Regions from separate parts of the Roseobacter sp. HKCCA0882 genome, predicted to be linked through region 1. Evidence: riboswitches for the same ligand, from Rfam matches in the RefSeq annotation. Region 1 holds a riboswitch; the other holds the start of a gene.
What was found. Region 1 has a riboswitch for S-adenosylmethionine ahead of metK (methionine adenosyltransferase). Riboswitches for the same ligand answer to the same signal wherever they lie in the genome.
Positions count from the first base shown of each region.

Region 2: another riboswitch for S-adenosylmethionine. It lies ahead of metZ (O-succinylhomoserine sulfhydrylase); the one in region 1 lies ahead of metK (methionine adenosyltransferase).

Region 1 is NZ_JBBLYI010000001.1:867,795-878,211, reverse strand. Features, by position in the region: gene AAC622_RS04595 (DEAD/DEAH box helicase) at 1-1,293, opposite strand, end outside; gene metK (methionine adenosyltransferase) at 1,310-2,587, opposite strand; SAM riboswitch class V at 2,592-2,660, opposite strand; SAM-I-IV-variant riboswitch at 2,743-2,844, opposite strand; gene AAC622_RS04585 (exonuclease domain-containing protein) at 2,873-4,252, opposite strand; gene AAC622_RS04580 (hypothetical protein) at 4,393-4,707, shown strand; gene AAC622_RS04575 (hypothetical protein) at 4,707-5,105, shown strand; partial or broken gene AAC622_RS04570 (IS6 family transposase) at 5,228-5,581, opposite strand; gene phnE (phosphonate ABC transporter, permease protein PhnE) at 5,678-6,502, opposite strand; gene phnD (phosphate/phosphite/phosphonate ABC transporter substrate-binding protein) at 6,526-7,401, opposite strand; gene phnC (phosphonate ABC transporter ATP-binding protein) at 7,427-8,206, opposite strand; gene AAC622_RS04550 (phosphonate dehydrogenase) at 8,326-9,324, shown strand; gene AAC622_RS04545 (LysR family transcriptional regulator) at 9,321-10,190, shown strand.
Region 2 is NZ_JBBLYI010000001.1:1,388,649-1,399,065, reverse strand. Features, by position in the region: gene AAC622_RS07115 (DUF2927 domain-containing protein) at 1-779, opposite strand, end outside; gene AAC622_RS07110 (GNAT family N-acetyltransferase) at 814-1,215, opposite strand; gene dksA (RNA polymerase-binding protein DksA) at 1,573-1,995, shown strand; gene AAC622_RS07100 (FAD-dependent monooxygenase) at 2,074-3,231, shown strand; gene AAC622_RS07095 (hypothetical protein) at 3,234-3,644, opposite strand; gene AAC622_RS07090 (DUF2927 domain-containing protein) at 3,697-4,662, opposite strand; gene AAC622_RS07085 (hypothetical protein) at 4,672-4,962, opposite strand; SAM riboswitch at 5,203-5,281, shown strand; gene metZ (O-succinylhomoserine sulfhydrylase) at 5,361-6,557, shown strand; gene folE2 (GTP cyclohydrolase FolE2) at 6,726-7,823, shown strand; gene AAC622_RS07070 (TrkH family potassium uptake protein) at 8,051-9,499, shown strand; gene AAC622_RS07065 (BaiN/RdsA family NAD(P)/FAD-dependent oxidoreductase) at 9,474-10,417, opposite strand, start outside.

The DNA.
Region 1 (10,417 bases):
TATATAGCCGTCCAGAGTGCCGTCGGCTGTGAAATACTCAACCGTCACCTGGCGGGTTTGTCCCAAGCGGTAGCAGCGGTCCTCTGCCTGAGCATGGTTTGCAGGGACCCAGTCCAAATCTTGGAAGATCACATGTGTGCCAGCAGTCAGTGTGATGCCAACGCCGCCTGCAATAATATTGCACAGTGCGACTTTGACGGTTTCGTCCTGTTGGAACCGGTCAACAGCGGCGATGCGTTTTTCGGCTGTATCAGCACCGGTGATCGTGATCGCAGTATCGCCTAGCTTAGCCTTGTGGCGTTCAATGCCTTCGCTGAAGCATGTGAAAACAACCACCTTCTCGCCGCTTGCCACCACGTCCCGAATGCGTTCTTCGACGGCTTTTTGCTTCGCCTTGTGCAACGCAGTTCTGACCTTGGTCAGGCGAGCCAAAAACTCAGTGTCGTTGGGCTTTGAAGGATCAGTTCCCGAATACCAGGTGACGAACGATTCCACTGCGTTAAATGCTGCAGCGCTGCCCGATATATCCACTGGCACCCAGCTGCGGATCTTGGGCGGTAGATCGAGCACGTCTTCTTTTTTCCGTCGGATAGAGACTTCCTTCAGCAATAGGTTCAGCTCATCGAGATTCGAAGCACCGGTCGTTACCCAGCCATAATCGTTGCGATAGGCGTCACAGTACCGCTTGGCATAAGACAAAAACGATCTTGCTGAAGGGTGGCCAACGCAGCGCAACAAGTTGAACAGGTCTTTCGGCCTGTTCGTCATCGGCGTCCCAGTCAACAGGAATACGAAGTCTGGACCAAGAACTGGCGCTCGAGCTTCAGCCTGAACACCGAGCAATTTCAGGCAGTGGTTGGTACGCTGGCTGGCGTTTCTGATGAAATGCGCTTCATCAAGGATCACGCCTGACCAGTTTACGCCATGCAGGCGCTCGGCATGCTTGCCGAGAATGTCGTAGTTCAGAACGATCCAACGCGCGTCATCAGGTGTTTCACGATCAACACCAAGCACCTCTACTGAGGCCTCGGGGTCAACAAGCTGGATTTCTCGTTTCCAGTTCAATTTTAGCGACGCTGGACACACGACGAGGATCTTCCCCGAAGGAGCGCCGACTTCCATGGCAACAATAGCTTGGCGGGTTTTCCCAAGACCCATGTCATCTGCTAAGATGACGCGGCGCTTCGAGAGCAAAAAGGCCACCCCATCAGATTGATGTGGATAAAGACTGCCGGAAGCGACCTTGTCGATCTGAGCGGCAGACTGAGCGAGAGACTTCACAAAATCGGACATTTTTCTCTCCCTATCTTCAAATGTGACTTGCCATGAACTCTGCGCGGGCCTCCGCGTAGTCTTCAGCACGCTTCGCTTTCACTTGGTCCAGCGCCAAGCCTGATACGAAACCCGTTCTGCCAACCTGTTCGCGGATGGCGAGCTCCCTGACATGGTCTCGCTCCTGTTGCGATCGATCGAGCGGCTTTTCCCAACTGACATCATCGCGGCCAAAATGACCAAAAGCAGCCGTGCGAAGGTAGCTTGGCAAGCGCAATTGCAGGCGTTCGATGATCTGGGCTGGTTCGAAGAGCCCATACAAATCAATGCCTTCCAGCTGATATCGTTTGGCAATTTCATGACCTTTCGCATCACCGGTGGGCAAGAACGCAAAACTGACAGGCCTTGCTTCACCTATGGCATAGGCCACCTGTACTTCACAGCTGTCCGCCCAGCCCCGGCTGACCACATCCTTGGCGAGTTGGCGCGCGGCGTAGGCTGCCGACCGATCCACTTTGGTTGCGTCTTTCCCCGAGAACGCACCGCCCCCATGTCGAGCGGATCCGCCGTAAGTATCCACAATGATCTTTCGCCCCGTCAGACCTGCATCAGCGGCAGGCCCTCCCATGTGAAACGTCCCTGCGGGATTGATGTGGAGCCGCACATTTGGTCGCCAACGGTCGCCCAGCGTTGGCTTGATGACGGCATCGATAACCAGTTCGCGCAAAGCACGGAGACCAAGACTACTGCGATGCTGCGTTGACAAGACAACGTCCGTGACCTCTCGAGGCAGGCCGTTTTCGTAGAGCACCGTCACCTGAGCTTTTGCGTCAGGACCCAGCCCCGAGCCCGCTTCAGACCGCCGCAGACTGTGATGCGCGCGCATGAGCTGATGAGCGAGCGTAATTGGAAGAGGCATAAGCTCTGGCGTTTCGTTACAGGCATATCCAAACATGATGCCTTGATCGCCTGCGCCGGTTTCGTCGCCATCGACGCCGAATGCGATCTCGGCGGACTGCCTAGAGATCGCCTCGATGACTTGGAGGCGTTCAATCGACAAACCCCAAGCAGGATCGTCGTATCCGATGCGAGCCAGGATATCTTTGGCGATTTCTGGGGCGTTAATGCGCGCTCGCGAGGTGATTTCTCCGAAGAGAAAAAGTGTGTGGTCTTTGATAGAGGCTTCGATAGCCACACGTGATGCCGGATCCTGCAGGAGGCACTCGCTTAGGATCGCGTCTGAAATCTGGTCACAAACTTTGTCTGGGTGCCCAGCAGAAACGCTCTCAGACGAAAATGGGTAAAGTTGGTTCATGGTCTTTCCTCTCTTTAGTGCTTTAGCCATCTGGCAGGGCGCACAAGCTGATGTTCAAATGCCCGGGTGTGTTACGGTTGGTCAGGATTTGAGGCCTGATCTGGTTAGGTCGAAAACAAAAAACCCTCCTTCGTTTCCGAGGAGGGCTGACGACGCTAACGACCTTTAGTTGCCTAGGGCCGCATCCCCTCTCGGGAAACCACCTTGCCGGTCTTGGCAGGTTGGCGCGGGCGTCAGCCCAGCTCTTGATGCATTTAGTAATAATATCAAAAGCCGACGGCCTCGTCAATCAAGCACCCTCCGGCGGTCTGCGAAAAATTGTCGGATGGCGTCTATGACCGCGTCATCTGTCCCGTTCATCTCTTGGATGTTGGTGATTTCTTCGGCGGCTCGACCAAGGGTCATCCATTGGGTCTTTTCTTCCGCCGCTGGCAACCACTTTGATCGCAGGTAGTCGCGGAACCGCGCGGTCTCCTCAGTAGTCAAAAGTTCGGGGCTATGAAACGCGACCAAACGGTTGCCCAGTTGACGAAGGCGACGATCAGACAGGCTGGAAACGATCTCTTGGCGACGTGGCCAGTCAGCGTGTTGAAACTCCCCAAGCAGGTTCTTGTCAGCGTTTGAATAAAACTCGCCGTAGATCAGTTCCTCAACCGGCTTCGGTGGCGCCTCAGGATCATCAACAAAGCGCTCAGCCATCGCCTCCCCAACCCTGCTTCGAAATTCTGGTGCGGCTGCAATAACTGCGGCGCGCCGCTGATGTTCGGGACTGGGCTCTGCCATGCTCAAGAGCGCCGGCGCCTTGTTGGTCGACACGCTACGGATGACTTTGGGGGACGCATCAACCGCCGCGAAGAGCGCCTCGTCGGATGCGCTCAATAGATCCGCAGGATTAGCGGCATCTAGGTCGAAGAATGCTGCCCGTGTATTGTTCCCTGGGGTGTAGCCGCAAAAGACTCCCGTGTAGGCACGGGGTTCGCCCCCTCCAAAGCGAAGGACCAACTCCATCGGCTGAAAGGTTTCGAGTTTGGCTTGAACTTCCGTTTTATGGGCAGTGGACAAGAGTTCTGCCCAGAGGCTTGGGTTTCTGTCAGCTATCCGGCGGGCGATGTGGATCGTGGCTTCCACATCTCCAAGTGCGTCATGAGCGTTGTGGCCATTGAACCCGTTGGCGGGGGCTAGTCGGTCGAGCTTGAAGCTCTGCCGCCCGGCTTCATCTTGGGGCCAGGCCAGAAGTCCGGGGTCTCGCACGTAGGCTGTATAAACAGCCGTCATAATGTCGAAGCGGGTATTGCCGTTGAACTGGGTGGCGTAAATGCTCGGCGACAGGTTCTGATAGAAGGTCTGCCGCAGCACCTCCTCGTCGAATTTCATTGTGTTGTAGCCAACCCAAATCGCCGGTGCCCACTGCTCTGTCAGTGCAACGACCTTCTGAGAGAATTCAAAAAGGGATGGCAGGCTTGGGTCCGTCAGTTGATCAGGCGTGACCCCTGTAACGATCAAAGCCTGCGGCGATGGCAAAATATGGGGAGCTAAACGGCAGCGAAGGTTCACACGCTGCTTCTCCACGAAATGTTCATCCGTCAGGATCGCTGCGAATTGCAGCGGTTGGTCGTACGCCGGGGAGATCCCTGTGGTCTCTAAATCGTAAAAAACAAAATCCACCGCTAGCGCTTTCGGGCGAATGAAAAGGACCCTAACTGCTCTGGCGTGATGGTACGCCAGATGCTCTGCCGGCTGATCCGCTGCCAAAGAAACTTTGGGTGCGCTGCCAGATATAACCAGTAACCTTTGCGACCAAGCGTTTGCCGGCCGACACCGCTGAGGCAGCCGTCATCACGGAAATCCGCCGTGTCCTGCGCACGCCAGAAACCACGGCACAGGTCATAGCTGCACTGGACCGCGAGGATATACCCGAGGCAGAGGCCATCGAGGCGCTCCAACAGTTTCCCAAGCTTTGGGATCAGCTCTTTCCGGGCGAACAGGCCCGCATCATTCAGTTGCTCGTCCGGCGCGTCACAGTGACCGCTGAAGGCCTAGTGATCGACTTGCGGACCGACGGGATAGCCGGTGTCATGCGGGAGATGATGACCCCACGCCAGCTTGAGGCTGCGGAATAATGGCCGCGCCCGACACCATCCAAGTCTTCGTCCCCCTCAAGCTCCGCAAGAAAAACGGGCGGCCCAAAATCATGCCGCCCGCCGATTACCTGCCCAGCGAGGATAACACCCAAGATCCGCATATCCTGCGTGCCATCGGCCGCGCATGGTCCTGGCGGCGGCGGATGGAAGCCGGAGAGTTCGGCACAGTGCGCGACCTGGCAATCGCCGTGAACCTCGCAGAGCGCCATGTCAGCAGGCAGCTGCGGTTGGCATATCTCGCGCCTGAGGTCTTGAAACGACTGGTGTTTCGGCGAGAGGTATCTGCCGTGACCGTGATGCAGCTGTCAGAGTGTGCGGGCTTGCCTTGGGCCGATCAGGCTGGCGTGGTGTTTGCGGAGGACGGCGGCGCGAAGTGAAGGGCCGAATGCTGGATGACCTCTGGACTGGTCTTGAAGCACTTGAAAGGCGAGCGTTTGGTCATGCAGGGACGCTAGCCAGCGCCCTGCCCCTCCTCAAGACAAGTTCCTCTGACAATACCCTTGTTTCTTCGCTTGGTGACGACGCTCTCAAGCACCTCGCCTTCATGATCGACAGCTCGCCAGAGGTAGTGCCGCTCACCGTTGATTTTCACGAAGACCTCGTCCACGTGCCATTGCCATGGCGAAAACGCACGCAGTTGCTGAACACGTCGCCGGCGGATCTCGGAGGCAAACATCGGCCCAAACCTGTTCCACCAGAACCGGATGGTTTCATGGCTGACGTCGATGCCGCGTTCGTGCAGTAAATCTTCGACATTCCTCAGCGACAGAGGAAATCGGACATAAAGCATCACGGCCAGGCGGATGATCTCAGGACTGGTTTTGAAATACTTGAAGGGGGAGCGTTTGGTCATAACCTGACGCTAGTCCGCTCCCTGCCCTGCCTCAAGCAAAGTTCTTCTGACACAGCCGTCCCCAGGGTTCGGCTATCTGAACCGCCGCACCTTGCCTCACTTGAAACGCGAGCGTAGCGCATTGCTCAGCATGTCCACCAGCGTCACGCAGCCCAGGATCACCAGAAGCAGCGCCGCGACCTGCGGATAATCCAGCAGCCGCAACGACCCGACAAGCTCGGTGCCGATTCCGCCTGCGCCAACCATGCCCATTACAGTGGACGCACGGAAATTGTACTCCCACCGATACATGCTGACATCGGCGAATTGCGGAAAGACCTGCGGAAACACCCCGTGCAGGATCACCTGCATCCGCGTCGCCCCCGAAGCTTCGGTCGCCTCGATCGGGGCCGGATGCGCGTGCTCGATCGCTTCGGCGAAGAACTTGCCGACCATTCCAACCGAATGCAGCCCCAGGGCCAAAACACCCGGCAGCATCCCGAAACCGACAGCGGCGACAAAGATGATGCCCAGGATCAGCTCCGGGATCGAGCGCAGCGTGTTCAGCACGAAGCGCGCAATCTGATAGGCGATCCTGTTGGGGGTCGTGTTGCGCGCGGCAAGAAACCCCAGCGGCAGCGACAGCGCGATGGCCAGCGCCGTTCCGGCGATCGACATGGCCAGCGTTTCCAAAAGCGGGTCGATCCAATCCCGCCAGCGTCCGAAATCGGGCGGGAGCATCTCGGTGACCAGGACGCCGATCGCCGGCAGGCCCTGCGCCAGGCGGTCTCCGTCTAGCATACCGGTCAGCCAAAGCGACAGGATGACAATGGCCAGGACGCCAAGAATTTGAAGAAACAGGATGCGCCGCCCCTTGCTGTCCTCGGCGAGGATCATCTCGGGATCGGTCAAGGTCGATGTATCGGTCACGGGGCGGCGCATGGTGCTGTCCTTCGGTCGCTGGCTTAGTTGGACTGGAGGTTCTTGCGGATGTCGCGGATGATGTCGTAATCCGCATCCGTGATCGCGGCAAAGCCATCGGCCTTGAACGGCTTCAACACAGCGTCTCCAGCCTCGGTGCCACGCTCAAGCGACAGGAACGCGTCCTTGATGCCCTGCTCCAGCTCTTCGGTCATGTCGGTGCGCATAACCCAAGGATATTGCGGAATGTCGGCGGAATATCCGATCACCACCACCTTGGCCGGATCGACCGTGCCTTTCGCCACAAGGCTTTCGAAAATTGGGCGGCTCAACCCGCCGACAGCGGCATTGCCCAGTTCGACATTGCGCGCCACGGCATCATGCGCCCCGGTGAAGTTCTGCTTGTAATCGTCGCCTTCCGTGACGCCTTCCAGCATCATGGTGTATTTCGGTGCGAAATGGCTCGAGGTGGACGCCTGGTCGCCGAAGGCCACGTCGATCCCGCTGCCTTCGATATCGTCGATCGAATCGATGCCGCTCTCGACATTCGCGATCAGCACGGATTGATAGGTGGTGCTGCCATCCTTCACACGGGCCGCGAAGGGCTCGATATCCAGGTCGCCACCTTCCATCTTGGCCTTTGCGATCGTGTAAGAGGCCGGCCCGAAATAGGCGACGTCGACACGTCCGAAACGCATCGCTTCGATCATCGACGAATAATCGGTCGTCACGATCAGCTCGATATCCTTGCCCAGGGTCTCTTCCAGGTAGGCAGCCAGCGGCTTGTTATTCTGGATGACGGTGGCAGCGTTTTCGTCCGGCAGCAGGGCGACGCGCAGCGTGTCGGGGTCGTGATCACCCGCCGCAAAGGCCGCGGTCGTGCCCAGAAGCAGGGCGGTAAAGGTCAGGATCGTCTTCATTTTGGGTCTCCTAGGGTTGATGAAGTCAGGTGGCGCTGTCCGCGTGCGCGCCGTAGATGCGCGTCAGAGCGGTGTCGGTCAGGGTTTCGGGCGGGCCGTCGAACACGATCCTGCCCCCCGCGAGGCCGATGATCCGGTCGGCATAGGCCTTAGCGAAATCAAGCTGGTGCAGGCTCACGATCACCGGGATGCGATCCTCGCGGCAGACATCGCGCAGGATGGTCATCACCCGGTTCGATGACGCCGGATCGAGCGACGCGATCGGTTCATCCGCCAAGATCAGCTTGGGCTCCTGGGTCAGGGCGCGCGCGATGCCGACCCTTTGCTGCTGGCCGCCCGACAGGCTGTCGCAGCGGATAAGCGCCTTGTCGAACAGGCCCACGCGCTCGAGGGACTGCAGTGCAAGGCGCCGCTCGGCCATGGAAAACCCGCTCATGCTGCTCCATAGGGAATGCCGGCCAAGACGCGAAATCAGGACGTTCCGCAAGGCGCTCATGCGCCCGATCAGCTGATGCTGCTGGAAGATCATCGCGGTATCGCGGCGATGGGCACGGATATCCGCAGCCGTTTCCAGCGCGCCATGTCCCTTGGCCAAGATCGTGCCGGCGGTGGGGCGCGTCAGCATGTTCAAGGCCCGCAGCAAGGTCGACTTGCCGGCACCCGACGGCCCAAGCAGGATCGTCAACTCACCATCCGAGAATTGGCAGGTCGTCTCGTGCAGCGCCCTTGTGCCGTTTGGGTAGACCACCTCGATTCCGTGCAGGCTCAAGATATCGGTTGCGGCAAGCTTTGGTGACCCGTCCATGGTATCGATTCTCCATCGTAGTTACCTTTCGATAAGCAATATTTATGACAATTTTATTACATATTGCGATAACGCGGAAATCCTGCTAGCCAAACTCCACATTGCCCGGAGGAATGCTGATGAAGCCCAAGATCGTGGTCCCGAACTGGATCGAAACCGAAACCATCGCGCGCCTTCAGACGGTTGGCGATGTCGTGGCCAATACCGAACGCGAGCCTGTCTCCCCCGATGCCCTGCGCGCGTTCTGCGGCGATGCGGCTGCGGTCATGGCCTTCATGACCGAATGTATCGATGATGATTTCCTTGCCGCCTGTCCCGATCTCAAAATCGTGGCCGGGGCCCTGAAGGGCTTTGACAACCTCGATGTGGCCGCCTGCACCCGTCGTGGTGTGCTGGTCACCTATGTTCCGGACCTCTTGACCGAACCGACGGCGGAACTGGCCCTTGGCCTGATGATCGCATTGGCCCGCAACATGCGTGCCGGTGACAGCTATGTCCGCTCCGGCGCATTCGCCGGCTGGCGCCCCCGCTTCTACGGTGGCAGCATTCAGGGTGCCACGGTCGGCGTGATCGGCGCAGGTGCGGTAGGCCGCGAGACGATGCGCCTTCTGTCGGGCTTCCGGGGAAGCCGTCTCTATTTTGACGAAGAACGTCTCGATCCGACCACGGAAAAAGCGCTTGCCGCCCAATATGCGCCGCTGGACACGGTCTTCTCGACATCTGATTTCGTCGTGCTGGCGCTGCCCCTCACGCCCCGCACCCTGCATATCGTGAATGCCGATTTCCTCAAGCGCATGAAGCCCGGTGCCTACCTGGTCAATCCGGCGCGCGGATCGCTTGTCGATGAAGCGGCGGTCGCTGCGGCCTTGAACGCGGGCGATCTTGCCGGATACGCGGCGGATACCTTCGAAATGGAGGATTGGCACAGGCCGGACCGGCCGCGCCGGATCCATCCCGATATCCTCGCCAGCGACCGTACGGTGCTCAGCCCGCATATCGGCTCGGCCGTCACCGATGTCCGCCGCCAGATCGCCGCCTCCGCCGCCGATTGCATCATCACCACCCTCAAGGGCGGCTGCCCCCGGAACGCGCTCAACCCCGAGGTTCTGGGTCGATGAACATCACGCTCCTGCACAGTTTCGTGGCCCTCGCCAAAGCAGGCAGCTTTCAGGCCGCCGCCGAACGAATCGGCATTGCGCAGCCGACATTGTCGCAGCACCTGAAGAAGCTCGAAGGCGATCTCGGGGCCGAGCTGGTCAGCCGCAACCACGCGGGCAGCCGCCTGACCCCGGCTGGCGCGCGTTTTCTGCCGCATGCCCAGCAGGTTCTGGCCTCTGCCACCCGGGCGCGCGATGCGGCACTTTCCGACACGCTCAAGATCGGCTGCAGTGGCAATATCGCCTCGTATGTCATGCCGCAGAACCTGGCGGCCTTTCTGGCCACCCAGGACACCAAGATGCTGTGGGAGGTCGTATCGGCCCCGAATCCCAAGATCGCCGAGATGCTCCTGACCGGTGAGGTTGACCTTGCCGCGATGGAATGGCCCCTGTCGCATGCCGCCGTGTCCGCAAGGGCCTGGGCCCACGAAGAGATGGTGATCATCCTGCCGCCGGACCATGCCTTTGCCACCAGGCCCGAGATCAGCTTCGACGAACTCAAGACGCTTCGCATTCTGGGCGGTGAACGAGGCACGGGGACGGGCACGCTCCTGACTGAAGCCCTTGGCCCGCAGGCGGCAGAGTTGAACACCGTCGGCAACCTTGGCTCGACCGAAGCGGTCAAGCGCGCCGTGGCCGCCGGCTTGGGGGCGTCCATCGTGCTGGCGCGCTCGGTCCGGTCAGAAGTGGCCTCAGGCGATCTGGCGATCTGCCGCCTGAAAGGCAAAGCGTTGACAAAACCTTTCTATCTCGCGATTCTCAAGGACAGTGCCGCAGCCGTCCCCGCCGCGCGCATGTTGGATTTTCTGATCCCCGAACACGCATAGGCCGATCGTCGGCCCGCCAAGATCGCCTTTTGGATGCTCTCCCTGAGCGTGGTGTGGTTCTGGGTGAGGTGGTCACCGGCGATGTTCGGTTAAGGTCTGGTTGCTGACACCAACCCAAAATCGAGAGGACCACCGATGACCACTGACATGATGAACCTGCGCGACCTCGTGGAGATGAGCTAGCCGCGCAGCTGAAATCATCTCTAACCTCCCATTAGATGCAAAGC
Region 2 (10,417 bases), 520 kb from region 1:
CGCGCGGCGACATCGGCCTGACCCATGCCGCTTTGCAGGGACGGGTCATTGAAGATCCGCAGAAACATCATATCGGTCGTGGTGAGCACCGCATGAAAATTGTCATCGTTAAAGACACTGTCGGTCAGGTCATATAGGTCGTTCAATGGCCCCAAAGCCTGCCCCAATTCTTCGTGGAGGCAATCACGCATTTCTTGCAGGCTGGCATCGGCGGGCAGGAAAATAGCCGCGTGGCTTCGGGTGGTGAGGCTCGCCCAATCGGAGGTCACGCGCCCTCTTTGTCGGATGAATTCTTGCCATGTGCTGGCATTGGGCACGACAAAACAGGCCGCTTGAGGCACGGCAGCCGCAATGCGTTCGGCGGGCAGGGCCTCGATTGTGATTTTTGCGGGGCTGTTTGTCCGATACGCGGTTGCGCTGATCGCAATCCCCGCTTCGGTGCGCAGACGGGTCAGCAGGCGCGACAGCTCCCCCTCCAATGCAGGTGGGGCGGAAGAGGCAAGGGCCACCGTAATCGGCCCTTCAAAACGGCTGATCCGTGGGATTTGCCGACCCGATTCCAAAACAAAACTGAGGGCCATGAAATCTTCAGCTAAGGATTGGTTGCTGCGCGAAAAACGGATTGGGGTTGGCGCACCAAAACTTGGCAGATCAGATGTGGATGTGTCCATCGCAGGCGCAAGACGCGCCGCCGCATCATCGCGCGACATATCGGCCGTGCAGGCGCACAGCGTGAGCAGCGCCAAAACGCCACAAGTGCAGTGTAATTCATTTCGCATATTTAACAAAGCCCATATCCGTTGCCACGCGATCCTAAAGCTGCCGCGCGGTCGCATTGTGGCTTTGTGTCAGCCAATATACCGAAGGCCGCCCTGCCGCTGCGGCATCGGCGCAGACATGATCAATCAAAGCGGCCCCGATACCCTGCCCGTGTGCATCAGGGGCGACAAACAGATCTTGCAGATATGTTACGGGTTCGGCCTTCCACCCGTGAGCGTGAGAGATGACATGAACTAAACCAATCGCGCGCCAATCCTGCCATGCCAACCATGCCATCATATTGCTCTGCGCAGGGGTGCTGTAGCGGGTAAAGCTGAGATCAATCACCGCCTCGGCGAGGGTGGTTTCGTAGAATGCGAGATAGGCCTTCCACAGCCCCTTCCACGCGCTCCGATCCTCTGGGCGCAAGGGCAAAATATCGATTGATCTGGGCATATGTTACTCCGACTACCAATTGCTGTCGCGGATGTATCCACAGATTCTGTCGCAAATTTGGCAAAAACTGGTGTTGTTCTGGGTGATACTCCCTGAGGCATTATAGCCGCGACAAATTGCGCGGGCCAAGCCGAATTGGGGCCATTCGCCAGTCCAAAGCGATTTGAGGCGCAGTCAGAAACGGAGTTCTCTATGGGGCCTAGGGGGGGCGCCTATCGGTTCAGGTGATTTTGAGCGGAAAAACCGTCTTTAGGTGGGTGACATTACCCACGCCATCCTGTAAGCGGAGCCCGAGGTGGTAAAATGACGTCTGATGCAAAATCAAAAATCGGGTCAGCCGCCGCTGAGGGGAACGAGATGAAAGCTGAGACCTTTCTTCCAGAAGACTATCGTCCCGCCGAGGACGAGCCGTTTATGAATGAGCGACAGTTAGAGTATTTCCGCAGGAAACTGCTCAACTGGAAAGCTGATCTGCTTGATGAAAGCCGCACAACTGTCACCGCGCTGCAAGATGGCACGCGCAGCATCCCTGATGTTGCGGATCGTGCGAGTGAGGAAACAGACCGCGCGCTTGAATTGCGCACCCGCGATCGTCAGCGCAAGCTGATCACCAAGATTGATGCTGCTTTGCGCCGTATCGATGAGGGCGAATATGGTTATTGCGAGGTCACAGGCGACCCGATCAGCCTTAAACGTCTGGATGCGCGCCCGATTGCGACCATGACGCTTGAAGCACAAGAGCGTCATGAGCGCCGCGAAAAAGTCCATCGGGACGATTGATTGCGCGCAGCGAGTTTATAAGATTAAAAAAGGCATCTTTTCGGATGCCTTTTTTCTTTGACGGGTGCGAGGCTGAGCATGCTTATCGGGCGCAATATTTTGGTGATTGGGGCAGGTATTGGTGGCTTGGCTGCGGCCTGCTGCCTTGCGCAACGGGGCGCTTCGGTGCGCGTGCTAGAACAGGCCGAGGAAATCCGCGCCTTTGGGGCAGGGCTTCAACTTAGCCCCAATGGGATGACCACGTTAGCAGGCCTTGGGTTGGCCGAAGAGATCAGCGCGATATCCCCCCGCGCCAATGCCGTATATCTGCGCGATTTTCGCAAAGGGGCGGCGGTGGCGCGTGTGCCCTTATCCCGTCACGGACGCCCATATCACTATGTCCATCGGGCGGATTTGATCGAGATTTTGGCCAGTCGTGCCCGTGATCTTGGGGTTGAGATTACCCTTGGCGCGGCTGTGACGGGGGTCGAGGGGCGTGAAGTGATTTTGGCTGATAATCAGCGCGAAAGTGCGGATGTGATTATCGGGGCAGACGGATTGCATTCCCGCATCCGCACCCATCTTGAGCCGCGTGGGCATCCGTTTTTCACGGGCCAAGTTGCGTGGCGCGCCGTGATTGAGGCGCAACAGGGCGATGCGTTGCGCGATGTGCAGGTGTTTATGGGGCCTGCCCGTCATATGGTGATCTATCCGCTTCGGGGCCGGACATTGATCAATATCGTGGCGGTTGAGGAACATGACCAGTGGGTTAAGGACTCGTGGTTGGAGCGGGGCGATCCTGCACAGCTGACGGGCCGATTTGGTGATTTTTGCCCCGAGGCGCGTGCCTATTTAGGCCGCGTGACGGAATGCTATCAATGGGGGTTGTTTCGCCATCCGGTCGCGCGCAACTGGCAAAATGGCCAGATGGTGCTTTTGGGGGATGCAGCGCATCCAACGCTTCCCTTCCTCGCGCAAGGGGCCAATATGGCGTTGGAGGATGCTTGGATCTTGGCAGCGCGCCTTTCGGATACGCATGATCTATCAAGGGCCTTGGCTGAATATGAGGCGCTGCGCCGCCCCCGCACCGCACGGATTGTTCAGGCGGCCTCGGACAATGCAGACCATTATCATATGCGGCCAAGCCTGTTTCGGGTGGCCGCGCATACAGGGTTACGCATGGTAACGCGCTACGCGCCGTATCTGCTGGCGCAACGCTTTGAGTGGATTTACGGATTTGATCCGACCAAGTCGTAAAGCTATAGGGGGGGTAGGCTGTTAAACGCACGCTTTAGCATATCCCCCCAAACCATTGAAATTACGTTGAAATACGGATCATTTTTTTCGATCCGTGTCATTTTTCCATGCTTCAAGCTGTCTGCAGTATAAACATGAAGATTAAGCGGCAGGTTGACCGAAAGATTGGCCTTAATGGTCGAGTCAAAACTCACCATCAAAAGCTTGACCGCATCCTCAAAACTCATTTCGAGGTCAAAGGCACGCACCAAAATGGGGCGGCCATATTGCATCGCGCCAATCTGAAAGAGTGGCGTGTCATCGCTGGCCTCTACGAAATTGCCCTCACGATAAATTGGGAGCAGGCGCGTGGAGGTGCCTTTGATCTGGCCACCCAATATCATGGTTGCTGAAAACGTCGCCTCAACGATCACTGTTCCAGTCTACCCATTCAATGAAATCAAAAATGAACGTGAGCAGTCGTCGTTAGCTAGAAGTGTCAATTAATTCCGCAGCAATCGCATCGACAATGGGGCGTGCCTCATCGGGGGTCATGCCAATCTCCAGGCGCGGATCATACAGCATGCGCAACAGCAATTCGTCATGCGCGGTCAAAAGGGCGAATTCTTCATCATCATTAAAAATCGAGGGGCGCGCCGTGGGGCTGTCATTGGGCAATCCCAACCCTTGGGCGATTTCCTCATGAATGCAGGATGTGCGCATCAAATCCGGATGCTCGGTGCGGATTACGGCAATAGCGCTTCGATATTCTGGCCGCGCATTTGAACGCGCAAATGCATAGACAGAGCAGAACGTATGGCGCGGCAGGTTCTCAATTTCGCGGATGATTGAGGTATCAATACTAGGCTCGATACTGCGCAGATAGGGGCTGATTTCTGCCTGCTCATCGCGGCTGATGAACAGCACATGGAAATTTCCACCCGACCCAACTAAATCAATCGAATGCCCCGCGGCGCGGCTGAGTTGTCGGGCGTAATCGGTCAGAATTTGGCGATCCCTTGCCATTTTTTGCGGGTCGGTTGCTGGCCCAAAATGTGCTTCGATACGGACAGGATCAATCCATCGTCTCAGCCGCGAGGGGGTTTGACGGGCAACAAAGCGACCGTTTTCCATTGCATATTCATCATATAGCGCAATGGCTTCGAAATTGCGCGCCAAAGCACGGCGCGAGACAGGGGCATCCGAGGGGGTGGTGGATTGGCGCAATAACCCCTCACGCAGAAGCCGTGCCTCGGTTTGGGCATAATATTGCGCGTAAAGTGCGCTTTCGGCAGAGGGGGTGGTTACAGGTATGCTGCTTGATACTCCGTTCTGGTCCGTGGCGGCTGGCCCCATGGCCTGACAGCCCACCAAAATGCCAAGCGCCGCTCCCATCCATAGACCGCGCCGAAACTTGCGCCCTGAAAAGATCGCGTTTTTCATAAAATGCATAATGTCGCCTTACATATCAGCGCTTAGGAAGCGTTGCATATGGATTTTGTCTTTGCCAGCGGCCAACGTGTTGCGCAATTTCGCGTCCATCTTGAAGGTGTCTTCATCAGTTGCAGAGCGGAGCATCCGTCCTGTGTCTGCACTTGCAAGATTATCTTTGATGTTTGCAACCAATTTCTTATTAGCGCGTTTCACCGTCTCAATTAAATAACGCCACGCTCGACTTCTTTGCGGAAAATACTGTTCGACGATCACGACATGCGCCAATTCGGCAACCCCGAGTGGCCAAATATCAACCACGGTTGGGTCGATTTTGAGGACTTAGGATCGATCATTTTTTCACCCTTGCATTGGATTTCACCGTTGCAACCCAATGTGGTAATGAATTTTTAAAAATTTATACATATATTTTTCTTTAATCAGCTTTGCGGTGGTTTGGCTGTTAAAGATTTGGAATGTATCTGTCATGGTTGCAATCTCACAGCGTGGCGGCGGGTATTGTATTGCAGCCCCTTGACCCTAATTATGGCAAGGCGTAATGCCCTGTACCGTGGCGATTTGTTTACCGGATTGCGGGCCACAAAAAAAATGCCGCTAAAGAGGTCGAGGCCTGCTTGCCGCATGATGCCCGACCGTTCAGATGGAAGGGATATAAAGTGTCAGACGCAGCTGCCAAGCAATCCATAGGATTGAAATTCTTGCCCGATACCGTTTCGGCGCAGACACGCGCGGTGCATTCAGGCACCCGCCGTAGCCAATACGGCGAAGTGTCTGAGGCAATATTTATGACCCAAGGTTTTGTCTATGACAGCGCCGAGGCGGCCGAGGCCCGCTTTATCGAAGCAGGGCGTGAGGAATTTATCTATGCCCGCTATGGCAACCCGACTGTCGCAATGTTCGAGGATCGGATCGCGGCGATTGAAGGCACAGAAGATGCTTTTGCAACCGCTTCTGGAATGGCGGCGGTGAATGGCGCGCTGATGTCCATGTTGCGCGCGGGTGATCATGTGGTGTCTGCGCGCGCCTTGTTCGGGTCTTGTCTCTACATTCTTGAGGAGATTTTGACCCGTTACGGGGTTGAGGTCACGTTTGTGGATGGCGATGACCTGACCCAATGGGAGGCCGCAATCATCAAGGGCAAAACCCGCGCTGTATTCTTTGAAAGTGTTTCGAATCCCACGTTGCAGGTTGTCGATATCGCCGCCGTTGCGCGTCTGGCCCATGATGCAGGCGCTTTGGTGGTGGTCGATAATGTGTTTGCCTCTCCCTTGTTTCAAGACAACCGCAAACTGGGCGTTGATGTCGTGATCTATTCCACGACCAAGCATATTGACGGGCAGGGGCGGTGTTTGGGCGGGGTGATTTGTGGCACCCGTGAGTTCATTCGCAAGACCGTGGAACCCTATCTGAAACATACAGGCGCGGCGATGTCGCCGTTTAACGCGTGGGTTATGCTCAAGGGGTTGGAAACGCTCCACCTGCGGGTTAACGCCCAAGCCGACACTGCTCTTGCCATTGCGCAAGGGCTAGAGGGGGAGGCGGGTGTGGCGCGGGTGCTCTATCCGCATCTCGACAGCCACCCGCAAGCCATGCTTGCCCTCACGCAAATGCAAAAAGGCGGCACAGTGATCGCGATTGAACTGGAGGGCGGGCGCGATGCGGCGTTTCGGTTCCTCAACGCGTTAGAGATCATTACAATCTCAAATAATTTGGGCGATGCAAAATCTATTATCACCCATCCTGCCACAACGACCCACCAGCGTTTGCCTGAGGATCAAAAGCAACATCTGGGCATTACATCTGGTCTTGTGCGCCTGTCGGTGGGGCTTGAGGACGTTAACGACCTGTTAAGGGATTTGAAACACGCGCTCGGTGCTGCGCGTGCTGCAAATTAACCCTTATTTTTAGGATTTTGTTGGAAACTCAAGGAATTGGTCGATATTTGTCGGGCCAATATTGATCCGTTCGGCGTTCACAATCGTAAATTATTCACAAAACAAGTTTGGATTCCGCGCACCAACACCCATATGATGGTAAGGTCGCGTGGCCGAAGGGGTGATGAGATGAACGTCCATATTGGTGCAGTTGCGAGTGAACCGACCCAAGACGAGGCCCGTGCGGCCTTGGCGCTTTTGAAACAGTGGGCGGAAAGCGCAAGCATGGCGGAGCGTGCCGCCCTTGATCCTGCTGTCTCCAAACTTTTGACCCCCTCCCAAGATTACCCCGAATTTTCGCGCAGCTATCCGCAGGATTTCAAAGTGGACGCAGCCTATAAGGCGGGTCTTCCTGATCTTCAAAATGGCCCTGCCTCGCTTATTAAAGGGGCCAAGCGTCAAATCCAACATGTGGGGATTTCCAATTTCCGCCTGCCTATCCGCTATCACACCCGCGACAATGGCGATGTGATGCTGGAAACTTCGGTGACGGGCACCGTCAGCCTAGAGGCGGGCAAAAAGGGCATCAATATGAGCCGCATCATGCGCAGCTTCTATGCCCATGCCGAAAAGACGTTTAGCTTTGAGGTGATCGAAGCTGCGCTTGATGATTACAAATCCGACCTCGAAAGTTTTGATGCGCGTATCCAAATGCGCGTTTCCTTCCCAATGAAGGTGCAGAGCCTGCGGTCTGGTCTTTCGGGTTATCAATATTATGACATTGCGCTGGAACTGGTCGAGCGCGATGGGGTGCGCCAGAAATTGGTGCATCTGGATTACGTTTATTCTTCGACCTGCCCTTGCTCGCTTGAATTGAGCGAACATGCGCGCGCCACGCGTGGGCAGTTGGCCACCCCGCATTCGCAGCGATCTGTTGTGCGGATTTCGGTCGAGATTGCCCCTGACGCAGGGTGTTTGTGGTTTGAAGACCTGATTGAGATGGCGCGCCGCGCTGTGCCAACAGAAACGCAGGTCATGGTGAAACGCGAGGATGAACAAGCCTTCGCAGAGTTAAACGCTGCAAACCCGATCTTTGTGGAAGATGCGGCCCGCCTTTTCGCGGGCGAGTTGCAAGCTGATCCACGAGTGGGCGATTTCCGTGTTTTGGCGAGCCACCAAGAAAGCCTGCACAGCCATGACGCGGTCAGCCTCTTGACCGAAGGCGCTACGTTTGAACAGGCCAGCCTTGACCCGCGCCTGTTCCAAAGCCTGTTCCATATGGGCTAAGGGCCAAGACCCAATACGAAAAAAGCCCCAAGACGCGGGTCACAGATGTGACGCTGTCTTGAGGCTTTGCTCGGTCTGACGAAGCAGTCCGGTCGTATACTAACGATCACAGTAAACTGCGGGCGTGGTGTTTGCAAATGAAATGAAGCCCCAGATCAAGGCTTTGGCGGGGTTTTAGGCCCTTCCATGCTTGACACTGCCTAAGTCAGGGGCCAACGCTCTGCCTCATGTTTGATATACGCCCCGTTGGATATGTCATTGGCCTGATCGTTACCTTTCTTGGGGTATCGATGCTTGTGCCTATGGGGGTGGATCTTGCCTTTGCCAATGGCGAATGGGGTGTCTTTGCCGAGTCTGCCGCAATCTCGGTGTTTATCGGCCTTGCTTTGGTGTTTTCCTGCGCCAATGCGGTGCAGCAGGGCCTGAGCCTGCAACAGACCTTTCTTCTGACAACCGCAATTTGGGCGATTTTGCCGATCTTTGCAGCGCTTCCCTTTGTGTTCGGCGCAACAGATGCGCGGATTGTCGATGCAGTGTTTGAGGCGATGTCAGGGCTGACGACAACAGGCTCAACTGTTTTCACAGGCTTGGAATATTTACCCCACGGGCTGAACCTTTGGCGGGCGATGATCCAATGGTTTGGCGGGGTGGGTATCATCGTGGTCGCGATGGTGTTTTTGCCCGAATTGCGGGTGGGGGGGATGCAAATCTTCCGCTCCGAGGCATTTGAAACAATGGGAAAAATCTTGCCCCGCGCAACTGAAATTGCGGCGCGCATCTCGGTGATCTATGTGGCGCTGACCTTCCTGTGCTTTCTGGCTTATTGGGCCTTAGGCATGACCTTTTACAACGCGATCTTCCACGCCTTTACCACGCTGTCCACGGGTGGGTTTTCGAACACAGATGCCTCTTTTGGGGTTTATCAAGGCCCGCTTGAATATGTCGCGGCGGTGTTCATGATTTTGGCAAGCCTGCCCTTTGTGCGCTTTGTGCAACTTTTGGCGGGCACGGCAGAACCGCTTTATCGTGACAGCCAAGTGCGCGCGTATCTTGGGGTCATCACGGCCCTTGTGCTGATCATGACAGTGTATCGGATTATCGCGAATGGCGACCATCTCGAGCATGGGATCCGCGAAGGGCTGTTCAACATTACCTCCATCATATCTGGCACAGGTTATTCTTCGGTGGATTACCAGCTCTGGGGGCCTTTGCCCGTGGTGGTGTTCTTCTTTGTCGGCTTGATTGGGGGGTGTGCGGGTTCGACCTCCTGTTCAATCAAAATATTCCGCTATCAGATCTTGCTCGAATCCATCTCCACCCAAGTGCGCCGCCTGTCGGCCCCCCATGGTGTGTTCGAACCTCGCTTTGAGGGGCGGCCTGTTTCGGCAGATGTCCTCTCCTCCGTCATGGGGTTCTTTGTGCTGTTCTTTGTGTTGTTGGGGATTTTCGCGGTGGCTTTGGGATTGACGGGGCTAGATTTCGTCACCTCTGTGTCCGGGGCTGCCACCGCCTTGGCAAATATCGGGCCAGGATTGGGGGATGTGATTGGCCCCTCTGGCAATTTTGCCCCGCTCAATGATGCGGCGAAGTGGATTTTGACGCTGGGCATGTTGCTTGGCCGCCTTGAGTTGTTGGCGGTTTTGGTGCTGTTCATGCCTGCCTTTTGGCGCGGATAGCCGCCCCTGCCGCAACGGCCGAGGCCCATGCCCATTGAAAGTTATATCCGCCCAACCAACCCGTGACATCCACGGCTTCGCCAATGAAATAGAGGTTGGAGATATGCGTGGATTGCATGGTTTTGGAACTCAAGCCATCGGTCGCGACACCGCCCAAGGTCACTTCGGCGGTGCGATACCCTTCGGTGGCTGTGGGCCGCAGTCGCCAATCTTGCAATGCCTCGACAATCTCGCGCAGGCGCGCATCGCTGCAATCGGCGATATTGCCGGCAAGGCTTTGGATTTGCCCAAAATCCGCAACAAAGGCTTTGGGCAGATAATCGGACAACACCCCTTGCAGGCTGCGCTTGACTGATTGACCCCGCGCTTCGCGCAGGACAGCGAAAAAATCCGTTTCGGGGTCGATATGCAGCGTGATCTCGTGTCCTTCGCGCCAATAGGATGAAATTTGCAAAATTGCGGGGCCAGACAGGCCGCGATGGGTGAAAAGCATGGCTTCGTCAAATTCTGCATCGGCCGCTTTGGCGCGCACAGGCAGGGAGAGCCCAGCCAGCGCCGCGAACCGCGCGCGTTGCCCCTCGTCAAACGTAAAGGGCACAAGGGCAGGGCGGGTGTCGGTGACGCGGTGACCGAAGGTTTCTGCAATCTGATAGGCCAAGCCTGTAGCGCCCATTTTGGGGATGGATTTTCCGCCCGTGGCCACGACGAGATGATCGGCATATATCTCGCGCGCTTGGCCCTGTTTTTCGACTAATACGCAAAATTTATCCCCGCTCTGCCGCACTGAAGAAATGCTTGTTTCTAGCCAAAGTTCGGCACCGACCGCCGCCATCTCGGCCCGCAGCATTGCGATGATCTCTTTCGCAGATGTGTCGCAGAAAAGCTGCCCCAAGGTTTTCTCATGCCATGAAATGCGGT